DNA from 3 places in the Blastococcus sp. SYSU DS0753 genome. Region 2 is predicted to be linked to each of the others. Evidence: predicted binding sites of a transcription regulator. Region 2 holds the regulator's gene; each other region holds the start of a gene.
The links. The regulator LexA, encoded in region 2, represses DNA repair genes until DNA is damaged. The targets are predictions, from matches to a motif close to TCGAACANNTGTTCGA.

Region 1 (9,884 bases), on a different contig from region 2:
GCCGACGGGCAGCGCGGTGCCCAGGGCGTCCCGTAGCCGGCCGGCGTCCTCGATGGCGACGTACCGCTCCTCGCCGGCGATGCGGACGACCAGGGCCCGGCGGGCGGCGACCAGCTCGTCGAGCCACTCCCGGGGCACGCCTCGGCGCGCTGCCTCTGCGGCGGTGAGGTCACCGACCACCCGGAGCAGGTCGCCGGCGCCGTCGACGTCGCGGGGGTGGCGCTGCTCGGGCAGCCGCTGCAGCTCCGCCTCGATCTCGGCGATCGCCTCCGCGTCGAGGAGCTCGCGCAGCTCCGAGCGGCCGAGCAGCTCCGCGAGCAGGCCGGTGTCCAGGGCGAGCGCCTGGGCCCGGCGCTCGGCCAGCGGGGCGTCACCCTCGTAGAGGAACTGGCCGACGTAGCCGAACAGCAGCGACTGGGCGAACGGTGACGCCGTCTCGGTCTGCACGTCGACCACCCGCACCCGGCGGGCCCGCACGTCGCGCATCAGCTCGACCAGCCCGGGCACGTCGTAGACGTCCTGCAGCACCTCGCGCGCCGCCTCGAGGGTGATCGGGAACGAGGCGAACTCGCTGGCGACCGAGAGCAGCTGGGCGGCGCGCTGCCGCTGCTGCCACAGCGGGGTGCGGCGGCGCGGGTCGCGGCGGGGGAGCAGCAGCGCGCGGGCGGCGCACTCGCGGAACCGGCTGGCGAACAGCGCCGAGCCGCCGACCTCCGCGGTGACCTCGCGCTCGACGTCGTCGGGGTCGAGCACGGCCAGCTCGCCCTCCGGTGGCTCGCCGGTCGTGTCGGGCAGTCGCAGCACGATGCCGTCGTCGGAGTGCATGGAGGAGACGTCGACGCCGTAGCGCTCCCGCAGCCGCGCGGCGAGCACCAGCGCCCACGGAGCGTTGACCTGGGCGCCGAAGGGGGAGTGGACGACCAGGCGCCAGTCGCCGAGCTCGTCGCGGAACCGCTCGACCAGCAGCGTCCGGTCGTCGGGCAGGTGGCCGGTGGCCGCCTTCTGCTCGCCGAGGTAGGCCGCCAGGTTCGCCGCACCCCACTCGTCCAGCCCGGCGGCCCGCGCCCGCTCCAGCCCGGCCTCCGGCGTCGCCGAGCCGACCTCCCGCAGGAACGCCCCCAGCGCCCGGCCCAGCTCGAGCGGCCGGCCGGGGGCGTCGCCGTGCCAGAACGGCATCTTCCCGGGCTGGCCGGGCGCGGGGGTGACCAGCACGCGGTCGTGGGTGATCTCCTCGATCCGCCAGGACGAGGACCCCAGCAGGAACACGTCGCCCGCGCGCGACTCGTAGACCATCTCCTCGTCCAGCTCGCCGACCCGGCGGCCACCGGCCCCTTCGCCACCGACCAGGAAGACGCCGAACAGCCCGCGGTCGGGGATCGTGCCGCCGCTGGTGACGGCGAGCCGCTGGGCGCCGGCGCGGGCGGTGAGCGTGTCGGTGACCCGGTCCCAGGTCAGCCGCGGGCGCAGCTCGGCGAAGGCGTCCGACGGGTAGCGCCCGGCCAGCATGTCGAGGACGGCGTGCAGCGCCGACTCCGGCAGCGAGGAGAAGGCCGCCGAGCGCCGCACCAGCGCGCCGACCTCCTCCACGGTGCGGGGCCGCTCGGCGACGATCGCGACGATCTGCTGCGCCAGCACGTCCAGGGGGTTGCGCAGGTAGCGGATCGACTCGATCGCGCCGGCCTTCATCCGCTCGGCCACCAGCGCGCACTGCACCAGGTCACCGCGGTACTTGGGGAACAGCACCCCGCGGCTGACCGCCCCGACCTGGTGCCCGGCGCGACCGACCCGCTGCAGCCCGCTGGCGACCGTGGGCGGCGCCTCGACCTGGACGACGAGGTCGACCGCGCCCATGTCGATGCCGAGCTCGAGGCTCGAGGTCGCGACGACGGCGGGCAGGCGGCCGGATTTCAACGCCTCCTCGACGACGGCCCGCTGCTCGCGGGAGACCGAGCCGTGGTGGGCCGCGGCGACCGGCTGGAAGGCCTCCGGGAGGCCGCCGCCGGAGCCGGCCTGGGCCATCAGGGCGGCGGCGTTCGTGCCGGGCGGGACGGGCTCGCCGGTGGTGCGCTCGTAGGCCAGCTCGTTGAGCCGGCTGGTCAGCCGCTCGGCCAGCCGACGGGAGTTGGCGAAGACGATCGTGCTGCGGTGCGCCTGCACCAGGTCGAGCACCCGCTCCTCGACCGCCGGCCAGATCGAGTTGCGCGGCTGGTGCCCGGCCGCCGAGCCCTCCAGCTCGCCGGTCGGTTGCCCCAGCTCGCTCATGTCCTCGATCGGCACGACGACCGAGAGGTCCCAGCGCTTGGTCGAGCCGGGGGAGACCACCTGCACCGGCCGGCCGCCGGCGAGGAAGGTGGCGACCTCCTCGATGGGCCGCACGGTGGCCGACAGGCCGATCCGCTGCGCCGGCCGGTCGAGCAGCTCGTCGAGCCGGTCGAGGGAGACGGCGAGGTGGGCGCCGCGCTTGGAGTCGGTGACCGCGTGGACCTCGTCGACGATCACCGTCTCGACGCCGCGCAGCGCCTCCCGCGCCTGGCTGGTGAGCAGCAGGAACAGCGACTCCGGCGTGGTGATGAGGATGTCGGGCGGGCGGCGCGCGAAGGTGCGCCGCTCGTCGGCGGGGGTGTCGCCCGAGCGAATCCCGACGCGGATCTCCGGCCGCGGCAGCCCCAGCCGTGCGGCGGCCTGGCCGATGCCGGCCAGCGGCGCCCTCAGGTTGCGCTCGACGTCGACGGCCAGCGCCTTGAGGGGGGAGACGTAGAGGACCCGGCACCGCGTCCGCTCGTCGGCCGGCGGGGTGGCGGCGAGCCGGTCGAGCGACCACAGGAACGCCGCCAGGGTCTTCCCCGACCCGGTCGGGGCGACGACGAGGGCGTGCTCGCCGCTGCTGATCGCCTGCCAGGCCCCGTCCTGGGCGGCCGTCGGCTGCTCGAACGCACCGGTGAACCAGGCGCGGGTGGGCTCGGAGAACCGGGCCAGCGCACCGGGGGCGGGAGTCGGGCGGGCGGGCACGCGCTCAGTGTCCCCGCCGTGTACGACACTTCGCTGACCGGCGGGCGCCGGACGGCGGGACCTCCCCGCCCGGGAGACGGGAGTGCACGTGCCACCGCTGCAGCAGCCCGAGGCCACCATCGACGTCGCCGGCGTGCAGCGCCGCACCCTGGGCGTCCTCAGCGGCGGTGTGGCGCTCGCCGGGCTGGGCGTCACCGTCGGCATCACCGCGGGCGGGTTGCTGGCCCGCGACGTCGCCGGCACCGACACCGCCTCGGGCCTGGGGCAGACGGCCGGTGTCCTGGGGGCGGCGGTGCTGGCGGTGCCGCTGGCGCGGATCAGCGACACCGCGGGGCGGCGGGCCGGTCTGGCCACCGGCTACGGCGTGAGCGTCGTCGGCGCCGTCCTCACCGTCCTCGCCGCGGCGGCGTCGTCCCTGCTCCTGCTCCTGGCCGGGCTGTTCCTGTTCGGCGCCGCGACGGCGTGCGGGCTCCAGTCGCGCTACGCCGCGGCGGACCTCGCCGCACCCGAGCGCCGCGGCCGGTCGCTGTCGCTGGTCGTGTGGGCCACGACCGTCGGCTCGGTGGTCGGCCCCAACCTCGCCGCACCGGGCGCCGAGCTCGGCGAGGCCCTCGGGCTGCCGGCGCTCGGTGGCGTCTTCGTGGTGTCGGCGGTCGTGTTCGCGCTCGTCGCCGTGGGTTTCCTGCTGCTCCTGCGGCCCGATCCGCTGCTCGTGGCCCGGGCGCTCGGCGGAGGCGGCGGCGGTCCCCGGCCGCGGCACGCCACCGGGGCCGCTCTGCGGGCGGTGTGGGCGACCCCGGCCGGGCGGCTGGGGATCACCGCGGTCGTGGTCGCCCACTCGGTCATGGTCGGGGTCATGGTGATGACGCCGGTGCACATGGGCCACGCGGGCGGGCCCGAGGGGACGGTGCTCCGCCTCGTCGGCCTGGTGATCAGCGTGCACGTCGCCGGCATGTACCTGTTCTCCCCGCTGGTCGGCATGCTCGCCGACCGGGTCGGCGCGCCGACGGTCGTGGCCCTGGGCGCCGTGCTGCTCCTGGCCGCGGCCGCCGTGTCGGGGACGGCGGCCCCCGCCGACTCGGTGCAGCTGGGCGCCGGCCTGCTGCTGCTCGGCCTGGGCTGGTCGTGCGGGCTGATCGCGGGGTCGGCGCTGGTCACCGCGTCGGTCGGCCCGGAGCTGCGGCCGACCGCGCAGGGCGGCACCGACCTGCTGATGGGGCTCGGGGCCGCGCTGGCGGGGGTGGTCGGGGGGCCGCTCCTCGCCTGGGGCGGGTTCGGCCTGGTGTCCGCCGTGTCCGCCGCGCTGGTGCTCCCGCTGGTGGTGGTGTGGCTCGGGACGCGGGTCAGCGCCCGCGGTAGTTCCTGATCAGCACCACGATGATCGCGACGAGCGCGACGACGATGCCGATCTCGAGGACGGTGTCGAGCGTCGCGGAGCCGGTGCCCGGGATCATGCGCGCCAGCCTAGGGCGGCACCGGCGCGAGCGGGGCCCGGCGGGTTAGCGTCGGGGTGTGCGCCTGCAGGAGTTCTGGTCCCGGCTCGACGGTCAGTTCGGGTCCATGCGCGCCCAGAGCGTGGCGCGCGACCACGTCTTCTCCACGCTGGGCGGCCGCACCGCCGTGGACGCCATCGACGAGGGCGTGCCGGTCCGCAAGGTGTGGCTGGCCATCTGCGAGGACTTCGACGTGCCCGTCAAGGAGCGCTGAGACGACGCCCACGGCCGGGTCGGCGTGTCGGCCTGGCAGTCGAACAGGTGTTCGGCCTACTGTGACGTCCACAGGGCGGCCGCTCCTCCACACCCTGCCCTGCAATCCGGAAACTGTCGGTGCCTCGCCCTAGCGTCGGTCCCGACCCGCTTCTCGCGAACCGAAGGTGACGCACCATGCCAGCAACGCTCGACCGCGACAAGGCCCTCGACATGGCCCTCGCCCAGATCGACAAGCAGTTCGGCAAGGGCTCGGTGATGCGGCTGGGCGACAGCCCCGAGGTGGCCATCAAGGTCATCCCGACCGGCTCGATCGCCCTCGACATCGCGCTGGGCATCGGTGGCCTGCCCCGCGGCCGGGTCATCGAGGTCTACGGGCCGGAGTCCTCCGGTAAGACCACGGTCGCCCTGCACGCGGTGGCCAACGCCCAGGCCAACGGCGGCATCGCCGCGTTCATCGACGCCGAGCACGCCCTCGACCCGGAGTACGCCCGCGCCATCGGCGTGGACACCGACGCCCTGCTGGTCAGCCAGCCCGACACCGGTGAGCAGGCGCTGGAGATCGCGGACATGCTGATCCGCTCCGGCGCGCTCGACATCATCGTCATCGACTCCGTCGCGGCCCTGGTGCCGCGCGCCGAGATCGAGGGCGAGATGGGTGACAGCCACGTGGGTCTGCAGGCCCGCCTGATGAGCCAGGCGCTGCGCAAGATCACCGGTGCGCTGAGCAACTCCGGCACGACGGCGATCTTCATCAACCAGCTGCGCGAGAAGGTCGGCGTCGTCTACGGCTCGCCCGAGGTCACCACCGGTGGCCGGGCGCTGAAGTTCTACTCGTCGGTGCGGCTCGACGTCCGTCGTATCGAGACCCTCAAGCAGGGCACCGACGCGATCGGCAGCCGTACCCGCATCAAGGTGGTCAAGAACAAGGTCGCCGCGCCGTTCAAGCAGGCCGAGCTCGACATCCTGTGGGGCCAGGGCTTCAGCCGCGAGGGCGGCATCGTCGACGCCGGTGTCGAGCAGGGCATCGTGAAGAAGTCCGGTGCTTGGTACACCTACGAGGGCGACCAGCTCGGCCAGGGCAAGGAGAACGTCCGCAACTTCCTGAAGGACAACCCCGACCTCGCCGACGAGATCGAGAAGAAGGTCAAGGAGAAGCTGGGCATCGGCCCGACGCTGGACGCTCCGGCGCCGGTCGACGCCCCCGACTTCTGATCCGGTGCTGGACGACCGGCCCTCGAACCGTCGGCGCGGCTCCGGGGTGACCCGGGCCGGCCGACGTTCGCGGACGCCGGGTGGCGACGATCCCCTGACCCCGGACGTCGCCCCCGGATCCCCGGAGGACGACGCGGGCGATCCCGAGCAGGTAGCACGGTCGATCTGCCTCCGTGCGCTGACCGGGGCCCCGAAGACCCGCCAGCAACTGGCGGATCTCCTCGCGACCCGGGGAGTGCCCGATGACGCGGCCGAGGCGGTGCTGGACCGGTTCACCGAGGTCGGCCTGATCGACGACGCCGCGTTCGCCCGCGCCTGGGTGAGCAGCCGGCAGGCCGGTCGTGGACTGGCGCGCCGGGCGCTCTCCGCCGAACTGCGGGCGAAGGGCGTCGATCCGGAGACGGCCGCGGAGGCCGTCGAAGCGGTGGATGACGACGACGAGCGCGACGCGGCTCGTCGGCTCGTGGCCCGGCGGGTCGGGAGCATGCGCCGGCTCGACCGTGCGACGGCCACCCGCCGGCTCATCGGCATGCTCGCCCGCAAGGGCTACAACGGCGGTCTCGCCGCGGCGGTCGTGCGGGAGACGCTGGACGAGGCAGAGCTCGGCGATGACGTCGGCGACCTCCCCGAGTTCGACGAGGAGAGCGCGCTTCCCTGACCGGCGAGGTCGAGCCGGCCGTGAGTACGGCTCACGAGGGGTGGCGGCGAGGTCCGTCTGGTGCCGGCCGGTCGAGCCGGCGCATCAGCTCGAGCACCACGTCGGTGACCGGCTGTCGGGCGTCTACCCGTAGGGGCGATTCATGAGCCCAGGGTGCGTACGCCGCCGCACGCGCGACGATCTCGCCCCACGAAGGCTCCGGCACGTGCGACAGGTCTCGTAGCCGGCCCTCCAGCCGACGGCGGTGCTCGACCTCGTCCTCGAGGACCAGCAGCACGAAGGCGAGGTCCACGCCGGCGGTGGCGGCCGCCACCCGCCAGGTCTCGCGGGCGGGTTCGCTGTCGTTCACCGCATCCACCACGACGGATGCTCCGAGCGCGAGGTTCTGCTGCACCACGGCCCGTGCGGCTTCGTACGCCGCTACCCCGGTCTCCCCGGAGCGGGGGAGCCCTGCGCCCAGGAGCGCGTCCTCGATCGGGTCGATGGAGACGTGGACGGCCCTCAGCCGGGCAGCCAGCTCGGTGGCGACCGCGGACTTGCCGGTGCCCGGCAGCCCCGAGATGACGATCAGCATCCACTCACCGTGCCGGGTCGGGGCGCGGTGCACCGGCCGACACGGCGTGTTCGGCGGGCTCCGGTGCGCGTTCAGCCGCCGGCGACCTCGGTGCCCTGGTGGTAGATGACGCGCCAGTCGTCGGCCGTGCGTTCCCAGATGGTCGCGCGTCGCGTGACCCGGGCATCCTGCCGGAGTCGGTAGGTCAGCAGGAACGTGTCACCACCCAGCGGGCGGCAGGCGACGTCGCTGGTCTCCCAGTCATCGAGGACGCCGTCTCCGTAGCGCTGCTCCAGCACCGACCACACGTGCTCGCGGTCGTAGCAGGCGCCGGATGCGCCGACCTCCCAGAAGTCCTCGGCGGTCATGGCCTCGAAGGCGGACCGGCTCGTTCCTCGCTCGGTTCGGTGGAACAGAGGTTCCCGGGCCATCAGTTCGTCGAGGACGGCGGTGACGTCCGAGGCACCCATGCACGCCACTGTGTCTGTCCGCGAGACGATCGCACCGGGCGAGGACCGGCCACCATCGCGTTCGTCGGCCAGACTTAGCCTGCGGCGAGCCAGGCGGTCACGTCGACGGCCACCCCGTCCGGGGCTTCCGGGTCGGCCACCAGCCAGGCCGGGTCCCGGAGTTGGCCGCTCGACAGCCAGCGGGTGATCTCCGCGTCGAAGGCGTCCCCGTCTGAGGCGTTCGGGCGGCGGCGCTCACCGACGAACGTCAGGTCGGTCTCGGTGCCATTCTCGTAGCGGAGCACCACCCGGCACCGCGACCGCCGGTGCCGGGCCGGCGGCACGACCTCGCGGACGACCGCGCTCTCCGCGCCGGCTGCCTCGGCGAGCGCCGGCGCGGCGGCGCGCAGACGCTCGACGAACGCCTGGCCCGCGTCCAGCTGGGCCGTCGCATCCACCATCACTGGGGCGACGACGGGCGCGTCGGCGCCCGGCGGGATCGTCTCAGTGGAACTCCGGGGAACCGGGGGCAGGTTGCGGCGCCCGGCCGCGTGCATCGTCTCCATCGTGCCGACCAGTCTCGCGACCGTTCCTGCTCCGTGACCCTCCGGCGCGCCCAGCTGGGACGAGTGGGTCGGACGTGACCGAGCCGGTCAGGCGGGTGGCGAGTCGGTGGCCCCTCGTCGAGGGCGCCGTCGGTACGAGCGGGCAGCTCACACCGCGCCGCCGCCACCACCCATCTGCACGTCCGCCGGCAACTCGGCCTTGCCTCCACCCGACGTAGCGCTCCGGCGGGTGCGCCGCTCGACGAGTTTCGCCAGCTGTGAGAGCAGCACGTTGATCACGATGTAGATCAGCCCTGCGGCGACGTACAGCTGGAAGGTGTACTGGTTGCCGAAGCTGAGGGAGAAGAACTCCACCAGGCTGCGCGCACCTCGGAGCAGCTCGAAGTAGCCGATGATGAACCCGAGCGAGCTGTCCTTCAGCAGGACGACGAGTTGGGCGATGAGGACCGGGAGCATGCGTCGGGTGGCCTGGGGGAGCAGCACCAGCGACATCACCTGGTACTTGCGCATGCCGATGCCGAAGGCGGCCTCGCGCTGCCCCTTGTCGATCGACAGGATCCCGGCCCGGAAGATCTCGGCGAGCACCGCCGAGTTGTAGAGGATGAGCCCGCCGGCGAGCGCCTGGAAGGCGGAGAGCTCGATGCCGTACTTCGGCAGTACGAAGTACAGCGCGAAGATGACGACAAGCAGCGGGATGGCCCGGAAGAACTCGATGTAGGTGCCGACCAGCCAGCGCACTGGGCGGTGGTCGGACAACCGCCCGACGGCCAGCAGCAGCCCCAGGACTGTGGCCACGACCATGCCGACAGCTGCGACCTGGAGCGTGTTGACCAGCGCGCGGCCGAGCGTCTGCGGGACGCCGGTGCGCGGATCGAACAGCACCGCCCAGCGCTGGCTCTCCAGCTGACCGTTGCCGGCCAGCCGGATGAGGACGACGGCGAGGATCCCCAGGATCAGCAGAATGCCGACGCCGGTACCGATGCGGATGCGGGCGCGCGCCTTGGGCCCGGGGATGTCGAAGAGGACCGGCGTGGTCATCGGAGGATCGCCACCCGTCGCTCCAGGCGGTGCACGCCGAAGGCGAGCGGCAACGTGATGATCATGTAGGCGACCACGACCCCCAGCAGGACGGCGGTGAGCTGCCCGGCGTCGGCGTTGACCAGGCGGGGGAGCAAGGAGCTCAGCTCGCTGGTGGCGAAGCCTGCCGCGATGGAGCTGTTCTTGACCATCGCGATGAAGACGTTGCCCAGCGGTGGGACGACGGTGCGGAACGCCTGCGGGAGCACCACCTCGCGCAGCGACTGCCCGAAGGTGAGGCCGATGGCGCGGGACGCTTCGGCCTGCCCGGTCGAGACGGAGTTGATCCCCGAGCGCACCGCCTCGCAGACGAACGCCGCGGTGTACAGCCCGAGGGACAGCACAGCCCCTGTGTAGAAGCCCAGGATGAAGTCGATCTGCGGCAGGCCGAAGATCAGGAAGAAGAAGACCACCGTCAGCGGCGTGTTGCGGAAGGTCTCGACGTAGAAGGTCGCCAGCCCGCGCAGCGGCGGGACAGGGCTGACCCGCGCCGCGGCCAGGAGCGTTCCCAGCACCAGCGCCAACAGGCCGGCGAGCAGCGACAGGCTCAGCGTCGTCAGGAACGCATCCCACAGCAGGCCGAAGTTGTCAGCGAGGAACTGCACACCGCCTCCTCTCGGGGCTGGTCAGAAGGCGGGGGGGGGGGGGGGG
Region 2 (9,884 bases):
GCTGGTGGCCGAGCGGCTGCCGCACCCCGACGTCGAGGTCGACGTGCTCGTGCCCTACGAGCGCGGTGATCTCGTGGCCCGGGTGCACCGGGACGGCGAGGTGCTCGGCGAGCGGCACGAGGACGGCGGCACACGGCTCACCGCGCGGGTGGACGGCGCCCTCGCCGCGGTGCTCGAGGAGTTCGCGGTCCCGGTGGGCTGAGCTGGGGCGGTCGATCGGCTCGGATCACGATCCGGTCACGGGCCGGTACGGTGGCGGCGTGACCAGGGGCGCGGTGCGAGTGGCCGAGTCACCGCGCGCCGCCCCCGTGGTCCCGCCCGGCCGGCCGCCGTGGTGGCTGGTCGCCGTGGCGCTGCTGGTCGGCGTCCTCATCACCGCCGACCTGCTCCGCCACGGGCCGTCGGAGCGGATGGACCTCCGGGTGTCGGAGATCGTCAGCGACTGGGGCCTGCGGGACACGCCGGGCTACCCGGCGGTGTGGGTGGTCACGCAGCTCGGCGGGCGCGTGACCATCCTCGTCGTCCTCGCCGGCCTGGTCGGCTACCTGCTGTGGCGGCGCGGCACCTGGATGCCGGCCCTCCGCGTGCTGCTGGCGCTCGGGGTGCTGACCGCCGGGGTGTACGCGATCAAGCACGGGATCGGGCGGACGGCGCCGGCGTTCCCGGGCTCCTACTTCTTCCACGCCGACGGCGCCTCGTTCCCCTCCGGTCACGTCGCCAACGCAGTGCTCATGTGGGGGGTGGCCCGCTGGCAGGCGGTCGAGTACGGGCTCCCGCCGGCGGTACAGCGGACCTTCTGGTGGCTGAGCGTCGTCGGGCCGGTCGCCACTGGCGCGGCGATGGTGTCGCTGGACTTCCACTGGGTCACCGACGCGGTCGTGGGCGCCGCTGTCGGGATCGTCCTCCTGGGCGTGGTTCATGCACTGGACGCGATGGTTCTGTCACGCTTGGTACGTGCCCGAGCAGGCCAAGCGAGTTCCTAGCCGCGCCCGGCGGCGTCGGCTCGTCGTCGCGAGCGCCCTGACCGGCGCCCTGGCCGTGCTCGTCCCCGCGTCCGCGTCGGCGGAGGAGCCGGCGCCGGAGGTCCGGTGCGCCATCACGGACCCCCGACTCGCCGAGCTGTCCGGCCTGGTGGTGGTAGGAGAGCAGATGCTCGCCCTCAACGACGGCGGTGACCGGGTCGAAGTCCTCGGGCTCGATGCCGCCTGTGCGGTGGTCGACGTGCAGGCCGGGGCCGCGGACCCCTTCGACCCCGAAGACCTCGGCGTCGGCTCGGACGGGAGCGTCTGGATCGCCGACACCGGTGACAACGGCACGAGCCGTGCCACCGTCGCGCTGCATGTCCTCCGGCCCGACGGCGCGGCAGCGCTGCATCGGCTGACCTACCCCGACGGCGCGCACGACGCCGAGGCGCTGCTCCTGGCCCCGGACGGAACGCCGTACCTCGTGACCAAGGAAGTGCTCGGCTCCAGCGGGGTCTACCGGCCCGCCGCCGCGCTCGTCGACGGCGGCACTGTGCCAATGGAGCGGGTGGGCACGGTCAACGTCACCCTCACCGGAACCCCGGGTGGCCCCGTGGGTCGTGCGGGGCAGTTGCTGATCACCGGAGGTGCCGTTGCCGGCGACGGGAGCGCACTGGCGCTGCGCACCTACACGGACGCCTACGTGTGGCCGCTGTCCGGTTCGGACGTGCCCGGTGCGCTGGCCGGCGAACCGGTGCGGGTGGCGCTCCCCGAGTCGCCGCAGGGCGAGGCCGTCAGCTTCTCCGCCGACAACCGGGCGCTCGTGGTCGCGAGCGAGGGCCTGCCCAGCGCCGTCACCGTGGTTCCCCTGCCCGCCGCGAGCCCGACTCCCGCGGAGGACCCGCTGCCGTCCTTCGCGGAACTCACCCGCTCGGACCGCTCGCCGATCGCCTCGGCGCTGATCGCCGCCGTCGTCGCCACTCTCGTGATCTGGGTGGGCGGGAAACTGCGCCGCCGGACCTGACCCTCAGACCCGGCGCAGGACCGACACCACCCGCCCGAGGATCGTCGCCTCGTCTCCGGGAATCGGTTCGTAGGCCGGGTTGTGCGGCAGTAGCCACACGTGACCGTCCCGGCGCTTGTAGGTCTTCACCGTCGCCTCGCCGTCGATCATCGCCGCCACGATCTCCCCGTTCTCGGCGGTCGGCTGCTGGCGGACGACGACCCAGTCGCCGTCGCAGATGGCGGCCTCGACCATCGAGTCGCCGGCCACCTTGAGCATGAAGACGGTTCCCTCGCCGACCAGCTCGCGCGGCAGCGGGAAGACGTCCTCCACCGCCTGCTCGGCGAGCACCGGGCCACCGGCGGCGATCCGGCCCACGAGCGGGACATAGGCGGGCGCGGCGGCCTGCGCGCCGTCGCCGACCACGGGGGGTTCGACCGGTGCGGCGGTGGCCCGGCCGGCATCCCCGGGCAGTCGCACGTCCAGGGCGCGCGGCCGGTTGGGGTCGCGCCGCAGCCAGCCCTTCTTCTGCAGCACCGAGAGCTGGTGCGCGACCGAGGACGCCGAGGACAGCCCGACGGCCTCGCCGATCTCACGCACCGACGGGGGGTAGCCGCGCCGGTCGATGGAGTCGCGGATCACCTCGAGCACCCGCCGCTGCCGCTGGGTGAGCCCGTCCCCATCGGCCGCGCGGTCGGGAAAGGCCCGTACCGACGCCGAACCGTCCGCCGTCCCCGGGGCCACGCCCGCGGTGCCGCCCCGGTTGCCGGACGTCCTGCTCGAGTCCGCCACGTCTCCTCCTCGCCGGCTGCCCGCGCAGCTCTCGACCCTCGTCGTCGGAGGAACGGTAGCGCCGATCGGCGGCCACTTCAAACAGGTGTTCGAAACTTTCCCGTGTCGCTCCCCAAGTGTCGGTCCCATCCGGTAGACATCGGACAGGCGTTCGAATCGAACACACGTTCGGGTCCGGCGGGTGCCGGCCAGGAGGGCTGAACACATGACGAGCAGCACGGCACTGCGGGTCCGCGGCCAGGTGCCGGTCGACCCGGGGGAGCGGCGCGCCGGTCCGCCACCCGCCCGGCATCTCCGGGTGCTCCCGCCACCTCGCTCCTACGCGGAGATGTCCGAACTCCAGCCCGCGCCGGCTCGCGGCAGGACGAGCGGCCCGCGGGCGACGGTGGGGCGGTCGCCCGGCCGGGGGTGTCGGGGGCGGGTGGAGCAGCCGCCGCTCCGGTTGACGTCGCGCGGCCGTCGCGTGCTCGTGGTCCTCACCCTCCTCCTCGCCGCGGGCGTGATCGTCCTCGGCAGCGCCGTCCTCGGGGATGCGGGTGGCGGATTGGAGCTCATGGGGACGACCAATGTGATCGTCGAGCCGGGTGACACGCTCTGGTCCATCGCCGGCACGGTCGCCGACGGGCGCGATGTCCGCGACGTCGTCGTCGACATCCAGCGGCTGAACGGGCTCGGCTCCGCGGCCATCTCGCCTGGTCAGGTCCTCGTCCTGCCCTGACGGCCCCGCAGGGCTCGGTGCCTGCGCGCCAGGGCAAGGTGTTCACAACGCGGCTCGGCGACTTCGTCAACCCTCAGTACAGGCATGTTCACCGTGCGTGCTGGTCGGCCACCTACGGTACGTCCGTGTCCAGCGTCATGGAGAACCGCGCCGCCGTGTTCACCACTCGTCCCCAGGCCGTCGAGGTCCACCAGGCGGGTGCCTGGTGTGCGGGGGAGCTGTTGGGGTGGCGACACGACGACTCCGGCGCGTGCCAGATGTGGGTGCGGGTCGTCACCGGAGGCGAAGAGCAGGCGCTCTGGATCGACCTGGGGGATGTGCGGCTCCCGGAGTCGCCGGTCGTCGAGGTGTCCCCGGTGACGCAGGCGATGCCCGCCTCCCCGTCCGCGGCACCGCTCCGGGACGGTCCGTCGACCGATGTCGAGGCGACCGCCAGCCTGCCGCTGCTGCGCGACCGCTGTGAGCCGCGGACCGGTGCCCAGCGGCCGGGCGGTCGCCGGCGCGCGCCGGAGAGCGACCCCGTGCAGGCCGCGCCGGCGTCCTCGGTGCCGGTGCCTCCTCCGGGTCGGCACCGCGCTCCGGCCACCGAGTCCGGCCCGGTCGTGGGCCGGCACCGCGCCGCCGACACCGACCTCTTCCCGGCCGTCGTCGAGAGCGCGCCGGACGCGCAGTCCCCGACCCGTGAGGACCGACCGCGGGGCGGTGGCTGGTCGGTGCCCGCGGCCCGCTCCGCGAGCACGGTCGAGACCCGCTCCACGGCGAGCGGCTGGACCCCGCCGGCCGACGTCGACCAGGATCTCCTGACCCGCCCGATGCGGTTGAGTGACCAGATCCCGCACTCGCGGCGGCCCCGGGTGGGCGGCGCGGTCAGCGTCTGATCGTCGTTCGGCGGCCCTCGCCGCGTCGACCCCGTGGGGGTGCTCGGCGCCGCCGTCGCGTGCCCGCCGGGTCGCCCGTGGCCGGGTGCGGACCGCCCAGTTCGCCGATCGGTGTGCGGCCGGCGCGTGGTTCTGCGGGTCGGAACCGCGCATGAGCGCACAGCCTTGCCGGGGCGAGCGTCCCCGGGTCGTTCCTGCGGTGTGTCGCCGCGCTCGGCACCCTCTCCGGGGAGCGTCGGGCACGGAGTTCGGCGCGTCGTCGCGGCGTGTCCTGTGACAGCTGGGGACCGCTGTTCCGCCTGCGCACCGCAGTGTCGGGGCGGAACACGCCGACGGAACGATCACTTGCACATCTTGTGTGGCCCGTCCTAGGGTTCCCCTACATCTAGTAGTTACAGAGCTGTAAGCCCGTCCACAGGCTGGTCCTCAGGTTGTCCCCGGCGCATCCACCGGATGTCCCCAGGGGAGTGCACAGCCGGCCGGTGGCGGGCGCGGCGCGAAGGGAGGTGAACCACCGTGCGTTGCCCGTTCTGCCACAACGCCGACAGTCGGGTCATCGACTCGCGGGAGGCCGACGAGGGCGCCACCACCCGGCGTCGTCGCTCCTGTCCTGCGTGCGGGCGGCGGTTCACCACCGTCGAGGAGGCGGTGCTCGCCGTCGTCAAGCGCAACGGCGTCAGCGAGCCGTTCAACCGCAGCAAGGTGGTTGCCGGCGTCCGGCGGGCCTGCCAGGGCCGGCCGGTCGACGAGGGCCAGCTCAAGCTCCTCGCCCAGCAGGTGGAGGACGCCATCCGCGCCAGTGGCGCGGCGGAGGTGCCGAGCCACGAGGTCGGCCTGGCCATCCTCGGCCCGCTGCGCGAGCTGGACGAGGTGGCCTACCTCCGGTTCGCCAGCGTCTACCGCTCCTTCACCTCGGTGGCCGACTTCGAGCGGGAGATCGCCGAGCTGAAGGCCCGGCAGCCCGCCGCGCCGCCGGGGGAGACGGGCCCGCCCGAGCCCCGGCGACCCGTTCCGTCCGGCACCGGCGCCGGCACCTGAGAACTGTCGGTGCCACCCGATAGACAGCAGTTCGAGCAGTTACCGATCGCGGCTCTTCCCCAGCCCCCGATCCACCACCGCGCAGCACCACCGCGCAGCCCCGCGAAGCACCACGCGACACACGACCAGGGAGAGCTCCACACCATGACCGAGACCGACGACCGCGTGGCCGGCGCCCGCCCCCGCCGCAGCGCCAAGACTCCCAGCCGGGCCAAGGGCCTCAAGATCAAGCGCGTCTTCACCACCGCTGGTGTGCACCCGTACGACGAGGTGACCTGGGAGCGTCGTGACGTCGTCATGACCAACTGGCGGGACGGCTCGATCAACTTCGAGCAGCGCGGTGTCGAGTTCCCGGCCGAGTGGAGCATCAACGCCACCAACATCGTCACCACGAAGTACTTCCGCGGCGCCGTCGGCACCCCGCAGCGCGAGACCAGCCTGCGCCAGCTCATCGACCGCGTGGTGCTCACCTACACCGAGGCCGGCCGCGAGCACGGCTACTTCGCCACCGAGGGCGACGCCGAGGTCTTCGAGCACGAGCTGACCTGGATGCTGCTGCACCAGTACTTCAGCTTCAACTCGCCGGTCTGGTTCAACGTCGGCACGAACGCGCCGCAGCAGGTCAGCGCCTGCTTCATCCTCGCCGTCGACGACGAGATGGACTCGATCCTGAACTGGTACCGCGAGGAGGGCCTGATCTTCAAGGGCGGCTCCGGTGCCGGCCTGAACCTCTCCCGCATCCGCTCCTCCAAGGAGCTGCTCTCCTCCGGCGGCACGGCCTCCGGCCCGGTCAGCTTCATGCGCGGCGCCGACGCCTCCGCCGGGACCATCAAGTCCGGTGGCGCCACCCGCCGCGCGGCGAAGATGGTCGTCCTCGACATCGACCACCCCGACATCGAGGAGTTCATCGAGACCAAGGCGCGCGAGGAGGACAAGATCCGCGCGCTGCGCGACGCCGGGTACGACATGGACCTCGGTGGCAAGGACATCACCAGCGTCCAGTACCAGAACGCCAACAACTCGGTCCGCGTCTCCGACGAGTTCATGCGCGCGGTGGAGGAGGGCGACGAGTTCGGCCTGCGGGCCCGCCTCGACGGCTCGGTCATCGAGACCGTCGACGCCAAGTCGCTGTTCCGCAAGGTCACCCAGGCCGCCTGGGAGTGCGCCGACCCGGGCATCCAGTACGACGACACGATCAACGACTGGCACACCAACCCCGAGACCGGCCGCATCAACGCGTCCAACCCGTGCTCGGAGTACATGAGCCTGGACAACAGCTCGTGCAACCTGGCGTCGCTGAACCTCATGAAGTTCCTCAAGGACGACGGCACGTTCGACGCCAAGAACTTCGTGAAGGCCGTCGAGTTGGTCATCACCGCGATGGACATCTCGATCTGCTTCGCCGACTTCCCGACCGAGCCGATCGGCGAGACGACCCGCGCCTACCGGCAGCTGGGCATCGGCTACGCCAACCTGGGCGCCCTGCTCATGGCGACCGGCCACGCCTACGACTCGCGCGGTGGCCAGACGCTGGCCGCGGCGATCACCTCGCTGATGACCGGCACCGCCTACCGGCGCTCGGCCGAGCTCGCCGGCATCGTGGGGGCCTACGAGGGCTTCGCCCGCAACGCCGACGCGCACGCCCGGGTCATGCGCAAGCACGCCGCGGCCAACGACGCGATCCGCCCGGTGGGCGCCGACGACGCCGACGTGCTGAAGGTCGCCACCCAGCAGTGGCAGGAGTGCCTGGAGATCGGCGCCGAGAACGGCTGGCGCAACGCCCAGGCCTCGGTGCTGGCCCCCACCGGCACGATCGGTTTCATGATGGACTGCGACACGACCGGCATCGAGCCGGACTTCTCGCTGGTCAAGTTCAAGAAGCTGGTCGGCGGCGGCTCCATGCAGATCGTCAACCAGACGGTGCCGCGGGCGCTGCGGAGCCTGGGCTACCAGGAGGAGCAGATCGAGGCGATCGTCGAGTACATCGCCGAGCACGGCCACGTCGTCGATGCCCCGAGCCTGCGCCCGGAGCACTACGAGGTGTTCGACTGCGCCATGGGTGAGCGGGCCATCTCCCCGATGGGCCACGTCCGCATGATGGCCGCGGTCCAGCCCTTCATCTCCGGCGCGATCAGCAAGACGGTCAACATGCCGGAGACGGCGACCGTCGAGGACGTCGAGACGATCTACTTCCAGGGCTGGAAGATGGGTCTCAAGGCGCTGGCGATCTACCGCGACAACTGCAAGGTCGGCCAGCCGCTGTCCGGCGGCAAGGGCAAGAACGACGGCACCAAGGACGAGGTGAAGGCCGAGGCGACGGCGCCGGCCGCGCTGGCGCACCCGGTGCGCAAGCGGCTGCCGAAGAAGCGGACGAGCGTCACCACCTCGTTCAGCGTCGCCGGGGCCGAGGGCTACATGACCGCCGGGATGTACGAGGACGGCAGCCTCGGTGAGGTCTTCCTGAAGCTCGGCAAGCAGGGGTCGACCCTCGCCGGCGTGATGGACGCCTTCTCCATCTCGCTGTCCATCGCGCTGCAGCACGGTGTTCCGCTGGAGACCTACATCCAGAAGTTCACCAACATGCGCTTCGAGCCGGCCGGCATGACCGACGACCCGGACATCCGGATCGCCCAGTCGGTGATGGACTACATCTTCCGTCGCCTGGCGCTGGACCACCTGCCGGTCGAGAAGCGGGCCGGGCTCGGCATCTTCACGGCCGAGGAGCGCGCGGCCCAGGTGGCCGGGTACGACACCTCTGCCTCGACCGCCGCGGTCGTCGAGGAGGAGGAGGTCGACCTGGAGCAGCTGCGCGGCTCCGCGCCGATCGAGAGCGCTCCGGCCAAGGAGAAGGTCACCCCGGAGGGTCCGAAGTCGGTCAAGGAGGCGCACTCCTCGGCCGAGCTCCTCGAGCTGGTCACCGGCACCGCCACCGACGCGCCGCTGTGCATGACCTGCGGCACGAAGATGCGCCCGGCCGGCAGCTGCTACGTCTGCGAGGGCTGCGGCTCCACCAGCGGCTGCAGCTGAGATGAACGGCCAGGAGGACTTCCGCTGAATCGGACGCCTTCTCCCGCCTGAGGGCAGGAGCGCCCGATCCCGGTCGGCGGGAGACCTCCTCGGCCAGCACGGCTCGCCCACCGGCCCGGCTCTGCTCGGCAGAGCCGGGCCGGTGGCATGTCCACGGCCGGAACGACGCCACCGGCGGACGGTCGGCGGCCGTGATGACGGAGCGGCGACTCAGCCGGGGTGCGGGTGGCCGCGGCGGGCGACCGTAGGCTGGTGGCGGTACCGATCACGCTCGGAAGGACGACGATGTCGGACGGCGAGGGCGCGAGCGCGCCGCAGTCACAGACGCTCGACCGCGGCATCCGCATCCTCGAGCACCTGGCTGCCACCGGCAGTCCCCAGCCGATCGCCGACATCGGGCAGGCGCTCGGTCTGCACCGGTCCATCACCTACCGCCTGCTCCGGACGCTCGAGGACCACCAGCTCGTCGAGCGCGACGCGGTCGGCCGGTACTGGCTGGGGCTGGGGATGGCCGGCCTGGCGCGCGGTGTGCGCAGCGACCTCCAGACCGCCGCCCTGCCGCGGCTCAACGCGCTCGTGGCGGAACTGGCCATGACCGCCTTCCTCGTCGTCCGGACCGGCGACGAGGCGGTCACGGTGGCCACCGTCGAGCCGCAGGACGCGTCCGCGCACGTGGTGTACCGGCCCGGCACCCGCCACCCCGTCGGCCGGGGAGCGCCCGGGCTGGCGCTGCTCATGCCCGAGCCCCCCGCCCCCGACGACCGCGACGCGCTGCGGGAGGCCCGGCGGGTCGGCTGGGCCTCCTCGCACGGCGAGGTGATCCCCGGCCTGCGATCGATCGCCGCGCCCGTGGTGGGCCCCGACGGCGGGCAGCGAGCGGCGCTCGCCGTGGTCTTCGTCGACGACACCGCCGACGTGGCCCGGATCGGGCGCGCCGTCGTCGAGGCGGCCGAGAAGGTCGGCGCCGCGCTCCGCTGACCCGCGCGGAGGACGCCGCTGCCCCGGCACCCGTGGGGGATGCCGGGGCAGCGGCGGCGCGAACCGGGACCCGGGCTCAGCCGTTGATGACCTGCGGAACCGCGACCGCCTTCAGCCCCTCCACCCCGAACTCGAGCCCGTAGCCGGACTTCTTGACCCCGCCGAAGGGGATCATCGGGTGCACGGTGCCGTGCGAGTTGATCCAGACGGTGCCGGCCTGCAGCCGCGCCGCCACGGCGCGCGCCGCTGCCCGGTCACTGCTCCACACCGAGGCGCCCAGGCCGACGTCGAGCCGGTTGGCCATCGCCACCGCCTGGTCGACGTCCTCGTACCGGATGATCGGCAGCGCCGGGCCGAACTGCTCCTCCGCCACCAGCGGGTTGTCGTCGGCCACGTCGGTGACGATCGTGGTCGGGTAGAAGTACCCGGCCGCGTCGGGGTCGGGGTCCCCACCGAGGAGCACCGTCGCGCCGGAGTCCCGCGCCGCC
Region 3 (9,884 bases), on a different contig from region 2:
ACCTGCGCAACGGGGAGATCACCACCGCGGAGGACGTCGGCGACGGCGTTCTCGTCCAGACCTGCATCAGCGCCCCCGCCGGCGCCTGCGCCATCGACCACTGATCCAGCCGAACCGAGGAGCCGGACACATGACCGTTCTGCAGAAGAAGCCCGAGAACCCGATCGCCCACCTGACCGCCGAGGACATCGAGCTCATCGGCAAGGAGCTCGACACCATCCGGCAGGAGGTGCGCGACAGCCTCGGTGAGGACGACGCGAAGTACATCCGCACGGTCATCGACGTGCAGCGCAAGCTCGAGCTGGGCAGCCGCGCCGTCCTGCTGTTCTCCAAGTTCCCCCCGGCGTGGGTGCTCGGCACCGCCGGCCTCTCGATCGCCAAGATCCTCGAGAACATGGAGATCGGGCACAACATCCTGCACGGCCAGTGGGACTGGATGCGCGACCCGAAGATCCACTCCACGACGTGGGAGTGGGACATGGCCAGCCCGGCCGCGCAGTGGAAGCACTCGCACAACGAGCTGCACCACACGTACACGAACGTCGTCGGCAAGGACAACGACCTCGGCTACGGCATCATGCGCGTCGACGAGGACCAGAAGTGGCACCCGTTGTACCTGGCGCAGCCGCTGTGGAACTTCATCAACGCCTGCTTCTTCGAGTACGGGATCGCCGCGTACGACCTGGAGCTGGGCAAGAACCTGGCAACCAAGAAGCGGCGCAACGACCCGAAGTTCCGGGCTGCCGCCAAGCAGGTGCTGAAGAAGATCCGCAACCAGGCCGCCAAGGACTACGTCGTCCACCCGCTGCTGTCGGGCCCGTCGTTCCTGCCGACGCTGGCCGCGAACTTCACCGCCAACGTCGTGCGGAACCTGTGGTCGCACTCGGTCATCATGTGCGGCCACTTCCCCGAGGGCGTGGAGACCTTCGAGAAGACCTCGATCGAGGGGGAGACCCGCGGCGAGTGGTACCTCCGCCAGATGCTGGGCTCGGCGAACATCTCCGGCAGCAAGGCCATGCACATCATGACCGGGAACCTGTCGCACCAGGTGGAGCACCACCTGTTCCCCGACCTCCCGAGCAACCGGTACGCCGAGATCGCCCCGCGGGTGAAGGAGATCTTCGACCGCTACGACCTGACCTACCACTCCGCCCCGCTGTACAAGCAGGTCGCGAGCGCGTGGCACAAGGTCATCCGGCTCTCGCTGCCCAACGGCTGGCTCGCCGAGACGACGCCGAAGAACGCCCCGGCGCAGCTGGCCAAGCTGTACAAGATGACCACCGGCGGGCCCAAGGTCCGCCGCGAGCTGATGCGCGCCGCCGCCTGAGAAAGGACCCCGCCCACCTCACCCTTCGCTCGCTCAGGGTGAGCCTCGGGGCAGGGCCGTGAACGGGAGAGGCCCAGGACCGTCGTGGTCCTGGGCCTCTCGCGTGCAACGCCCCCCGGCGCTCAGGGCATCAGCCCTGGCCGGGGAAGTTCAGCGACCACAGCAACGTCGGGTCGCTGATCGGCACCTCCCACACCGGGCCGTCGAGATCGGGGTCGACGACCTCCCCGCGGCCGAGGAATGCCGCGACCTGCCCCTGGGCCTGCATCGCGGCCACCGGGAACCGCGCGACGTCCAGCAGGAAGCCGTGCGGGTTGAGCGCGGCGGTGGTGGCCTCGTCGTTGCGGAAGAGGCTCGTCCGCGACCACAGGTCACCGGCGTCGACCAGCGTGTAGGACGTCGGGTTCGGCACCGTCTGGTCACCGAACGCGACCTGGACCAGCACCCGGTCGTGCCGGATCAGCGGCGCGAACGTCTCCGGGCTGCCGGGTCGGGTCAGCCACGTCGCCTTGGCCAGGTAGTCCTGGATGGCCAGGGCACCGGGCGCGGTCGCGGTCACCGGGCCCTCACCGCGCAGCGGCAGCTGCTCCTCGAAGAACCAGCGGCTGGCGTCGGGGCTGTTGGGCGCCAGACCCGCGGCCTGGAGCGCCTGGAAGGTGAGCGGCCGGAAGGCCGGCGAGAGGCGCGAGATCTCGCTGATCGGGCCCCCGGGCACGTTGAGCACCGAGCGGGCAATCGCCCGGTCGGCGCCGGCGAGCATGGTGCCGTAGATGCCACCGAAGCTCTGCCCGAAGTAGGTGACCCGCGCGCCGGACAGGTCGCCGCGCCGGTCGCCGTCGACGTCCGTTCCGCCCAGCGAGCGGACCAGCGTCATGATGTCGGCCGCGGTCTGGCGGAGCGCGTCCCGGGACGAGACCGCACCGGCCGCGCCCGTGGCCGAGGAGCCCTCGGTGCTGCCGAAGAGCCCGTCACCGTCCTGGTCGACGCCCCGGCCGTAGCTCGGGAACGTCCGGGTCTCGCCCGCTGCCGTGGTGATCTGCCAGGTGCTCTCCGGGCCGTACCCGTGCCCGACCACGTTGGTCCCGATGGTCGCGATGCCGCTGCGGGCGTTGGTGAGGGCGGCGAGGAACACGCTGGTCGTCGAGCCGGTGAAGCCGTGCCCGAAGACTGCGGTAGGCCAGCCGCCGTCCGGCGCGGGGCCGGGCGGGAGGACGGCGACGAAGGGCAGGCGGTCGGCCTCGACCGGCGCCGGACCGTCGTCCCGGGTCGGCGTCTGGGTGATGGTGCCGTCGGGGGTGAGCCAGGACGGTGCCTGGTAGGAACCGAACACCAGCGTGCTGCCGGCGGGCAGGAGGTTGATCGGCTGGACGCTCGGCCCGGCCGGGGTGCCCCCCGGCGTGCCGGGAGCCGGCCGGTCGGGGACGAAGGTGACCGTCGAGCCCGTCACCGGGACGACGCCGTCGATCTCCAGCCCGGGGCGCGCGATCCCGAGCTCGCGCAGCGCGCGGTTCGACTGGATCTGCCGGTTCAGGTCGAGCAGGCCGTCGGTGGCGCTCAGCGTCGTGAAGGTCTCGGTGGTGGCCGAGTTCGCCGGCCCGGCCTGCACGTCGATGCGGTACGTGGTGCCCGGTGCGAGCTGCTCCACGGGGTGGGCGTACAGCGTGTTGGTGGCCAGGTCCCAGACGACGCGGTCGACGCCGGTGCGCCACCCGCCGCGCTCCTGCCGCACGGTGATCCGCTCGGCGACCTGGGCCGGGTCGACCGGGGCGCTGAAGCGGACGGCGATGCGCGGGTCGAGGTCGAAGCCGTCGAGCTGGTTGAGCCGCTCGACGAGACCGCAGGTGACGACGGTGCCGCAGTTCTCCGTCGGCAGGGCGACCCGCAGGCCGGTGAGCTGCTGCCGGTCGGGAACGGTCAGGTCGTTCGTGGGGAAGACCGATACCGGCTGGGCCGGTGCGGGGGCGGCGAGCGCGGGGGAGGCGGTGGCCGTGACGGTCACCGCCGCAGCCAGGGCGCTGATGACCGACGCGGTCGTCCGGCGCCAGGGATGTGAGGACAACGGGTCTCCTATGCCTGAGGGGACCTCTTCCTAACCCACTGGTGACACGGGCCACAATGGTTGCCGGCTGCATCGGTGCAGACCGTGGCGCTGCGCTGCGCGGATGGGTTCGTGCACGGTGCTCGCAGCCCATCACGGGGGCTACCAGCACGGATTGCCGAGCACGACCGGACCCCGTGCCCCCCAGATGCCGCGGGGCCCGGGACCGACCGGTCCCGGGCCCCGCCCAGCCGTACAGCCGGGCGGCTCAGTTCGCCATGTCCACGAAGCGGCTGTAGTGGCCCTGGAAGGCGACCGTGACGTTGGCGGTCGGGCCGTTGCGGTGCTTGACGAGCATGATGTCGGCCTCGCCGGCCCGCGGGGACTCCTTCTCGTACATGTCCTCGCGGTGGATCATCATCACCATGTCGGCGTCCTGCTCGATCGAGCCGGACTCGCGGAGGTCCGAGAGCATCGGCTTCTTGTCCTGGCGCTGCTCCGACCCACGGTTCAGCTGCGACATCGCGATCACCGGGACCTCGAGCTCCTTGGCCAGCAGCTTGAGCGCACGGGAGAACTCCGAGACCTCCTGCTGGCGGCTCTCGACGCGCTTGCCCGACGTCATCAGCTGCAGGTAGTCGATGACCACGAGCTTGAGGTCGTTGCGCTGCTTGAGCCGCCGCGCCTTCGCCCGGATCTCCATCATCGTCATGTTCGGCGAGTCGTCGATGTAGAGCGGGGCGTCGGCGACCTCCCCCATCCGGCGCGCGAGCTTGGCCCAGTCCTCGTCGGAGAGGGAGCCGGCGCGCATGTGGTGCAGCGGCACCTTCGCCTCCGCCGACAGCAGACGCATGGTGATCTCGTGCTTGCTCATCTCCAGCGAGAAGATGACCGCGGGCAGCCCGTGCTTCACCGTCGCCGACCGGGCGATGTCCAGCCCCAGGGTCGACTTGCCCACGCCGGGACGGGCCGCGATGACGACCATCTGGCCCGCCTGCAGGCCGTTGGTCAGCTCGTCGAGGTCGCGGATGCCCGTGGGCACACCGCGGGCCGTGCCGCCGCGGGAGGCGATGGCGTCCAGCTCGTCCATCGTCGGCTGGAGGACGTCCTCGAGGCGCGAGTAGTCCTCGCTCATGCGTTTCTCGGTGACGTCGTAGATCTCCTGCTGGGCCCGGTCGACGATGTCGTCGACGTCGCCCTTCCCACCGGCTGCGCCGTAGCCCAGCTGGACGACCCGGGTACCGGCCTCCACCAGCCGTCGCAGCACCGCCTGCTCGGCGACGATCGCGGCGTAGTAGCCGGCGTTGGCCGCCGTCGGCGTGGACTGGATGAGCGTGTGCAGGTAGACCGCGCCGCCCATCTTCGACAGCTGGTCGGTGCGGTTGAGCTCCGCGGCCACGGTGATCGCGTCGGCCGGCTCACCCCGCCCGTACAGGTCGAGGATGCAGTCGAAGATCACCTGGTGCGCCGGCCGGTAGAAGTCGTTGCCGTGCAGCACCTCCACGACGTCTGCGATCGCGTCCTTGCTCAGCAGCATGCCGCCGAGCACCGACTGCTCCGCCGCGACGTCCTGCGGCGGCTGCCGGTCGTACGCCGGCGCTGTCGCGGACGGTCGGCTGAACTCGTCGGCCACCGCCACGGGGGTACCTCCATCTCCTTGCGGGCGCGCCCGCATCACCACCACGCGCAGGGGAAGTACGCGAGCTCGGCGGACGGCGCCATGCCGAACACGTGTTCGGCTCCTGCCTACCGGAGGGGACTGACAGTCACGTCCGCTCGGTGGCCGGAGAGGACGTTAGGAAGCAGCGCGGGCCACGTCCACCACCGGTGTGCACACCGATCTGCACAACTTGTGGACAAGTCGGTGGACGGACGCATGTCGACATGTGGAGGAGTACGGGGACAGCCGCTCCGCGCCGGCGGTCATCCGCCAGTTGACCTGCAGGGACGCTGCCCACCGGGTGTGGACGGAGAAAACCCAGGAAGAAAATCCGAGGTGTCGTACCAGGAGCCACACCGGTGCACCGGTCCCCTCCGCGAGGTCGGCCGGCCACCTTCCGGACGTGGCGTCGTGACCGGCCGGCCACCTCGTGGACGGCGCGCGATGACCGCCCCAGCGCCCCCGTGGCGGGCTCCGGCTGATCCCCGCCCTCCCGGGCACCCTGCCCCGGTCGGACGGCGCGAGAGCGGTCCTCAGGGCACCCGGCGGGCCGGCCACGCCGAGCAGGGGGGTCCGGCAGGGGCACGGCGGAGGCGTCAGGGGACCAGGCCCCGCAGACGCCACGAGGGGCGCCGGACCTGCGTCCGACGCCCCTCGTGGGCGGTGCCTTCGTCCGATGGCTCACCCCGAGCGAGCACGGGGAGAGCGCGGACGGGGCGCCCCTCTGCCCGGTCCCGTCGCGAGCGGCGGGCGGCAGAGGGGCCTCGATCAGCTGGCGACGACCTCGATGGTCAGCTGAGCGTTGACCTCCGGGTGCACCCGCACGGTGACGGTGTGCTGGCCCGTGGTCTTGATGCTGCTGGGCAGCTCGATCCGGCGACGGTCGAGCTCCGGGCCACCGGCGGCGGTCACGGCAGCGGCGACGTCGGCGGTGGTGACCCGGCCGAACAGCCGGCCACCGTCACCGGCGCGCGCCGGCACCTGGACGGTCAGCCCGGACAGGCGACCGGCCACGGCCTGCGCCTCCTCGAGCGACCGGACGTCGCGGGTGGCACGCGCCCGGCGCAGCGACTCGACCTGCTTCTCCGCACCCCGGGTGGCGACGATGGCCAGCCCGCGGGGCAGGAGGTAGTTGCGGCCGTAGCCGCCCTTGACCTCGACGGTGTCGCCGGAGGACCCGAGACCGGTGACCTCCTGCGTGAGGATCAGCTTCATCGTGCTCATGATCAGCGCGCCGTCGAGGTGTAGGGCAGCAGGGCCATCTCACGGCTGTTCTTCACGGCCGTGGCGACGTCCCGCTGGTGCTGGCTGCAGTTGCCGCTGACGCGGCGGGCACGGATCTTGCCGCGGTCGGAGATGAACTTCCGCAGCAGGGTCGTGTCCTTGTAGTCGATGTAGGTCGCCTTGTCCTTGCAGAACTGGCAGACCTTCTTCTTGGGCTTGCGAACAGGGGGCTTGGGCACTGATATCTCCAGTGAGGGAAGTGCGTGGGTGACCTGGGGTGGCCCTCCTGCAGGGGCCCACGCCGAGCGGAGCGAGGCGTGGGGGGCAGGAGGGTCCTCTTAGAAGGGCGGCTCGTCCGACGGCCCGGCGGGCGTCGACCACGGGTCGCTCGCCCCGCCGCCACCGCCGAAACCACCACCGCCGCCACCGCCGCCGCCGCTGAAGCCGCCGCCGCCCTCACCGCGCGAGGCGCGGGTGACCTTGGCGGTGGCGTAGCGCAGGGAGGGGCCGATCTCGTCGACCTCGAGTTCGACGACGGTGCGCTTCTCGCCTTCCTTCGTCTCGAACGAGCGCTGCTTGAGGCGACCGCTGACGATGACCCGCGATCCACGGGTCAGCGACTCGGCCACGTTCTCCGCGGCCTGCCGCCACACGTTGCAGCGGAGGAACAGCGCCTCGCCGTCCTTCCACTCCTGCGACTGGCGGTCGAAGGTCCGCGGCGTCGAGGCCACGGTGAAGTTGGCGACGGCAGCGCCCGACGGCGTGAAGCGCAGCTCCGGATCGGCGGTGAGGTTGCCGATGACGGTGATGACGGTCTCGCCGGCCATGGTCAGTGGACCTCGGGCCGCATCAGCTTCGTGCGCAGGACCGACTCGTTGAGGTTCAGCTGCCGGTCGAGCTCGGCCACCGCGGCCGGCTCGGCCTGGATGTCCACGACCGCGTAGATGCCCTCGACGTGCTTCTTGATCTCGTAGGCCATGCGGCGACGGCCCCAGATCTCGGTCTTGACGGTGCCACCGGAGTTGGTGACGACGGTCAGGAACCGGTCGAGCGAGGGAGCGATCGTGCGCTCCTCCAGGTCGGGGTCGAGAATGACCATCAGTTCGTAGTGACGCACGGAGAACCCCACCTCCTCTGGTCTTCGCGGCTGCAGGAAATCTGCAGCAGGAGGGTCGTACACGCGTCGCGCGCCCCGGCAGGAGCCGGAACGCGCGCACCCAGGCTACCAGCGGCGGAGCAGGGCGGGCCAGGCGCTGTCCACAGGCGTGGGGGACCCCGTCCCTCCCCACCCCCTCGCGAGCTCGGGGCGGCCCCGGCGGGCCGAGCGACGAAGGCGACCCGTTGCCATGTTCTGCTAGCTCCACGTCGAGGCGACACCACGACCGGCGGATCACCCCGGTCACGGCCTCGACGATGACGTGACGTGCGCGATACGGGTGAACCCGCATCCCGTCGAGAAACCGGAGATCAGCATGGCCGTGCACCCCATCGGCGTACACGTGGGCACCGGAGCGGACGACGCACCCGTCCCCGGCCCGCTGGCCCGGGCGGCGGAGGTCGGCGCCGACGCGGTGCAGGTCTTCCTCGCCGATCCCCAGGGGTGGAAGGCGCCACCTCCCCGCCCCGATGCCGCGCAGCTGCGCGAGTCCGGCCTCGCGCTGTTCGTCCACGCCCCCTACGTGCTCAACGTGGCGACGACGAACAACCGCATCCGCATCCCCAGCCGGACGCTGCTGGGCAAGCACGCCCAGGCCGCGGCGGAGGTGGGCGCGCGCGGCCTCGTGGTCCACGGCGGGCACGTGCTGGCCGGCGACGACCCGGCTGTGGGCGTCGACAACTGGCGCAAGACGTTCGCCCGTCAGGCCGAGCAGGGCGGCTTCCCCGTGCCCGTGCTGATCGAGAACACCGCCGGGGGCGGCAACGCGATGGCCCGCGACCTGGACGCGCTCGGCCGGCTGTGGGAGGCCGTCGGCGAGTACGGGGCCGGCTTCGTCCTGGACACCTGCCACGGCTGGGCCGCCGGCTGGGACCTCGGCGCGGCCGTCGACGCCGTCCGCGCGGTGACGGGCCGGATCGACCTGGTCCACCTGAACAACAGCCGGGACGCCGCGGGCTCCGGACGCGACCGCCACGCGCCGCTCGACGGCGGGGAGATCTCCCGCGAAGTGCTGGTGGAGGTGGCGCGCGCTGCCGACTGCCCGGTGATCCTGGAGACCCCGGGCGACGCTGCGGCGCACGCGGCCGAAATCGGGCTGCTACGCGACGCGCTGGGCTGACCGGCGCAGCACGAACCGGTCGGGAGCGTGCTCCAGCGGCCCACCGGCCGGGTCGTCCACTCCGGGCCAGCTGGTGCGCACGACGTCCCGGTCCGGATCCAGCACGTCCCGCACGACCAGCGCCATGAGGACGACGACGGCCGCGTCGCGGACGGTCACCGCGAGGAGGAACCACTCGACGTCGATCCCCCGGTTCTCCGTGCCCAGGTACCAGAGCAGCCGGGGCACCCAGAGCAGCGCCTCGGTGGCCTGCCAGGCCAGCAGCGAGCGCCATCGGGGCCGGGCGAGCACGGCCAGGGGGAGCAGCCACAGGGAGTACTGCGGGCTCCACACCTTGTTGGTGAGCAGGAAGACCGCGACCAGCAGGAAGGCGATCTGGGCGACCCGCGGTCGCACTGGCGCGGCCAAGGTCAGCCATGCGACGGCCGCGAGCCCGGCCAGCAGCGCCACCGCGACGGCAGCGTTGAGCACCGTCGGGGTCTGCCCCTCGGCCAGCGGGCCGTCGAGCAGCTGGTCGCCGGCGACGTGCAGCGCCAGGTTCCACAGGGAGTCGGGATCGGCCGGCCGCGCGCTGTTCAGCCGGAAGAAGCGCGACCAGTTCTCCGGCGCCAGCACCGCGATCGGCACGTTGACCACCGCCCAGGCGAGCACGGCAGCCACCGCGGTGCGCAGCCATACCCGCAGCCGCCCCGACCGCAGGCAGAGCAGGAAGAGGACTGCCAACGGGAAGGCCGGGTAGAGCTTGGCGGCGGCACCCAGGCCGAGGAGGACGCCGGCGAGCACCGGGCGGCGCCGGGCCCAGGCCCACATCCCCAGAGTGGCCAGCGCCACCGCGAACAGGTCCCAGTTGGTGAAGGCATGCACCACCAGCAGCGGGGACAGCCCGATCATCGCCGCATCCCACGGCCGGCGGCCGGCCAGCGCCAGAGTGGCCCGCACCACGAGCAGGGCACACGCGGTCAGCAGCAGACAGGTGACCACGTAGTAGCTCTGCACCGGGGGGACGGCGGGCAGCAGCCCGGACGCCGCCGCGGCCCGGTCGTAGCCGGCGGCGACGGTGGCGGCCAGCGCCATGAACCCACCGGTGAGCACGGGGTACTCGACGGCGGAGTCCAGGTAGGGCAGGGCGCCGTCGCCGAGCCCGTGCAGCCCGAACAGCGGCACCGTGTCCGAGTAGCAGAAGTGCGTGTACTGGACGGAGCCCGACCAGTCGCCGTCGGCGCACGGTGCCTGCTTCACCCAGGCCACGGCCAGCGCGAGCGTGGCGAACAGCAGGCACACGCGCAGCGGCGTCCAGAAGAGCGCACGGCCGGTGAGGGCGAAGCGGCCCCACGGGCCCCCGACGGCTTCGCTGGCCTG

Region 1: a site for LexA is predicted at 4,756-4,771, ahead of recA (recombinase RecA). Genes of this name have one in related genera too.
Region 3: a site for LexA is predicted at 5,089-5,104, ahead of dnaB (replicative DNA helicase). Genes of this name have one in related genera too.

The regions. Positions count from the first base shown of each region.
Region 1 is NZ_JBJHAT010000039.1:247-10,130, reverse strand. Features, by position in the region: gene ACI799_RS20245 (ATP-dependent helicase) at 1-3,009, opposite strand, end outside; gene ACI799_RS20240 (MFS transporter) at 3,098-4,375, shown strand; gene ACI799_RS20235 (DUF3046 domain-containing protein) at 4,522-4,716, shown strand; gene recA (recombinase RecA) at 4,893-5,930, shown strand; gene ACI799_RS20225 (regulatory protein RecX) at 5,935-6,588, shown strand; gene ACI799_RS20220 (AAA family ATPase) at 6,620-7,162, opposite strand; gene ACI799_RS20215 (nuclear transport factor 2 family protein) at 7,234-7,611, opposite strand; gene ACI799_RS20210 (hypothetical protein) at 7,686-8,156, opposite strand; gene ACI799_RS20205 (amino acid ABC transporter permease) at 8,304-9,194, opposite strand; gene ACI799_RS20200 (amino acid ABC transporter permease) at 9,191-9,838, opposite strand.
Region 2 is NZ_JBJHAT010000002.1:254,150-264,033, reverse strand. Features, by position in the region: gene hflX (GTPase HflX) at 1-202, shown strand, start outside; gene ACI799_RS03215 (phosphatase PAP2 family protein) at 261-983, shown strand; gene ACI799_RS03210 (hypothetical protein) at 955-1,986, shown strand; gene lexA (transcriptional repressor LexA) at 1,990-2,757, opposite strand; gene ACI799_RS03200 (LysM peptidoglycan-binding domain-containing protein) at 3,179-3,475, shown strand; gene ACI799_RS03195 (hypothetical protein) at 3,601-4,353, shown strand; gene nrdR (transcriptional regulator NrdR) at 4,870-5,391, shown strand; gene ACI799_RS03185 (vitamin B12-dependent ribonucleotide reductase) at 5,536-8,418, shown strand; gene ACI799_RS03180 (IclR family transcriptional regulator) at 8,671-9,396, shown strand; gene ACI799_RS03175 (aldehyde dehydrogenase family protein) at 9,473-9,884, opposite strand, start outside.
Region 3 is NZ_JBJHAT010000017.1:34,851-44,734, forward strand. Features, by position in the region: gene ACI799_RS13715 (ferredoxin reductase) at 1-104, shown strand, start outside; gene ACI799_RS13720 (fatty acid desaturase family protein) at 131-1,327, shown strand; gene ACI799_RS13725 (Ig-like domain-containing protein) at 1,458-3,386, opposite strand; gene dnaB (replicative DNA helicase) at 3,634-5,004, opposite strand; gene rplI (50S ribosomal protein L9) at 5,794-6,240, opposite strand; gene rpsR (30S ribosomal protein S18) at 6,252-6,488, opposite strand; gene ACI799_RS13745 (single-stranded DNA-binding protein) at 6,588-7,076, opposite strand; gene rpsF (30S ribosomal protein S6) at 7,079-7,366, opposite strand; gene ACI799_RS13755 (deoxyribonuclease IV) at 7,722-8,525, shown strand; gene ACI799_RS13760 (glycosyltransferase family 87 protein) at 8,505-9,884, opposite strand, start outside.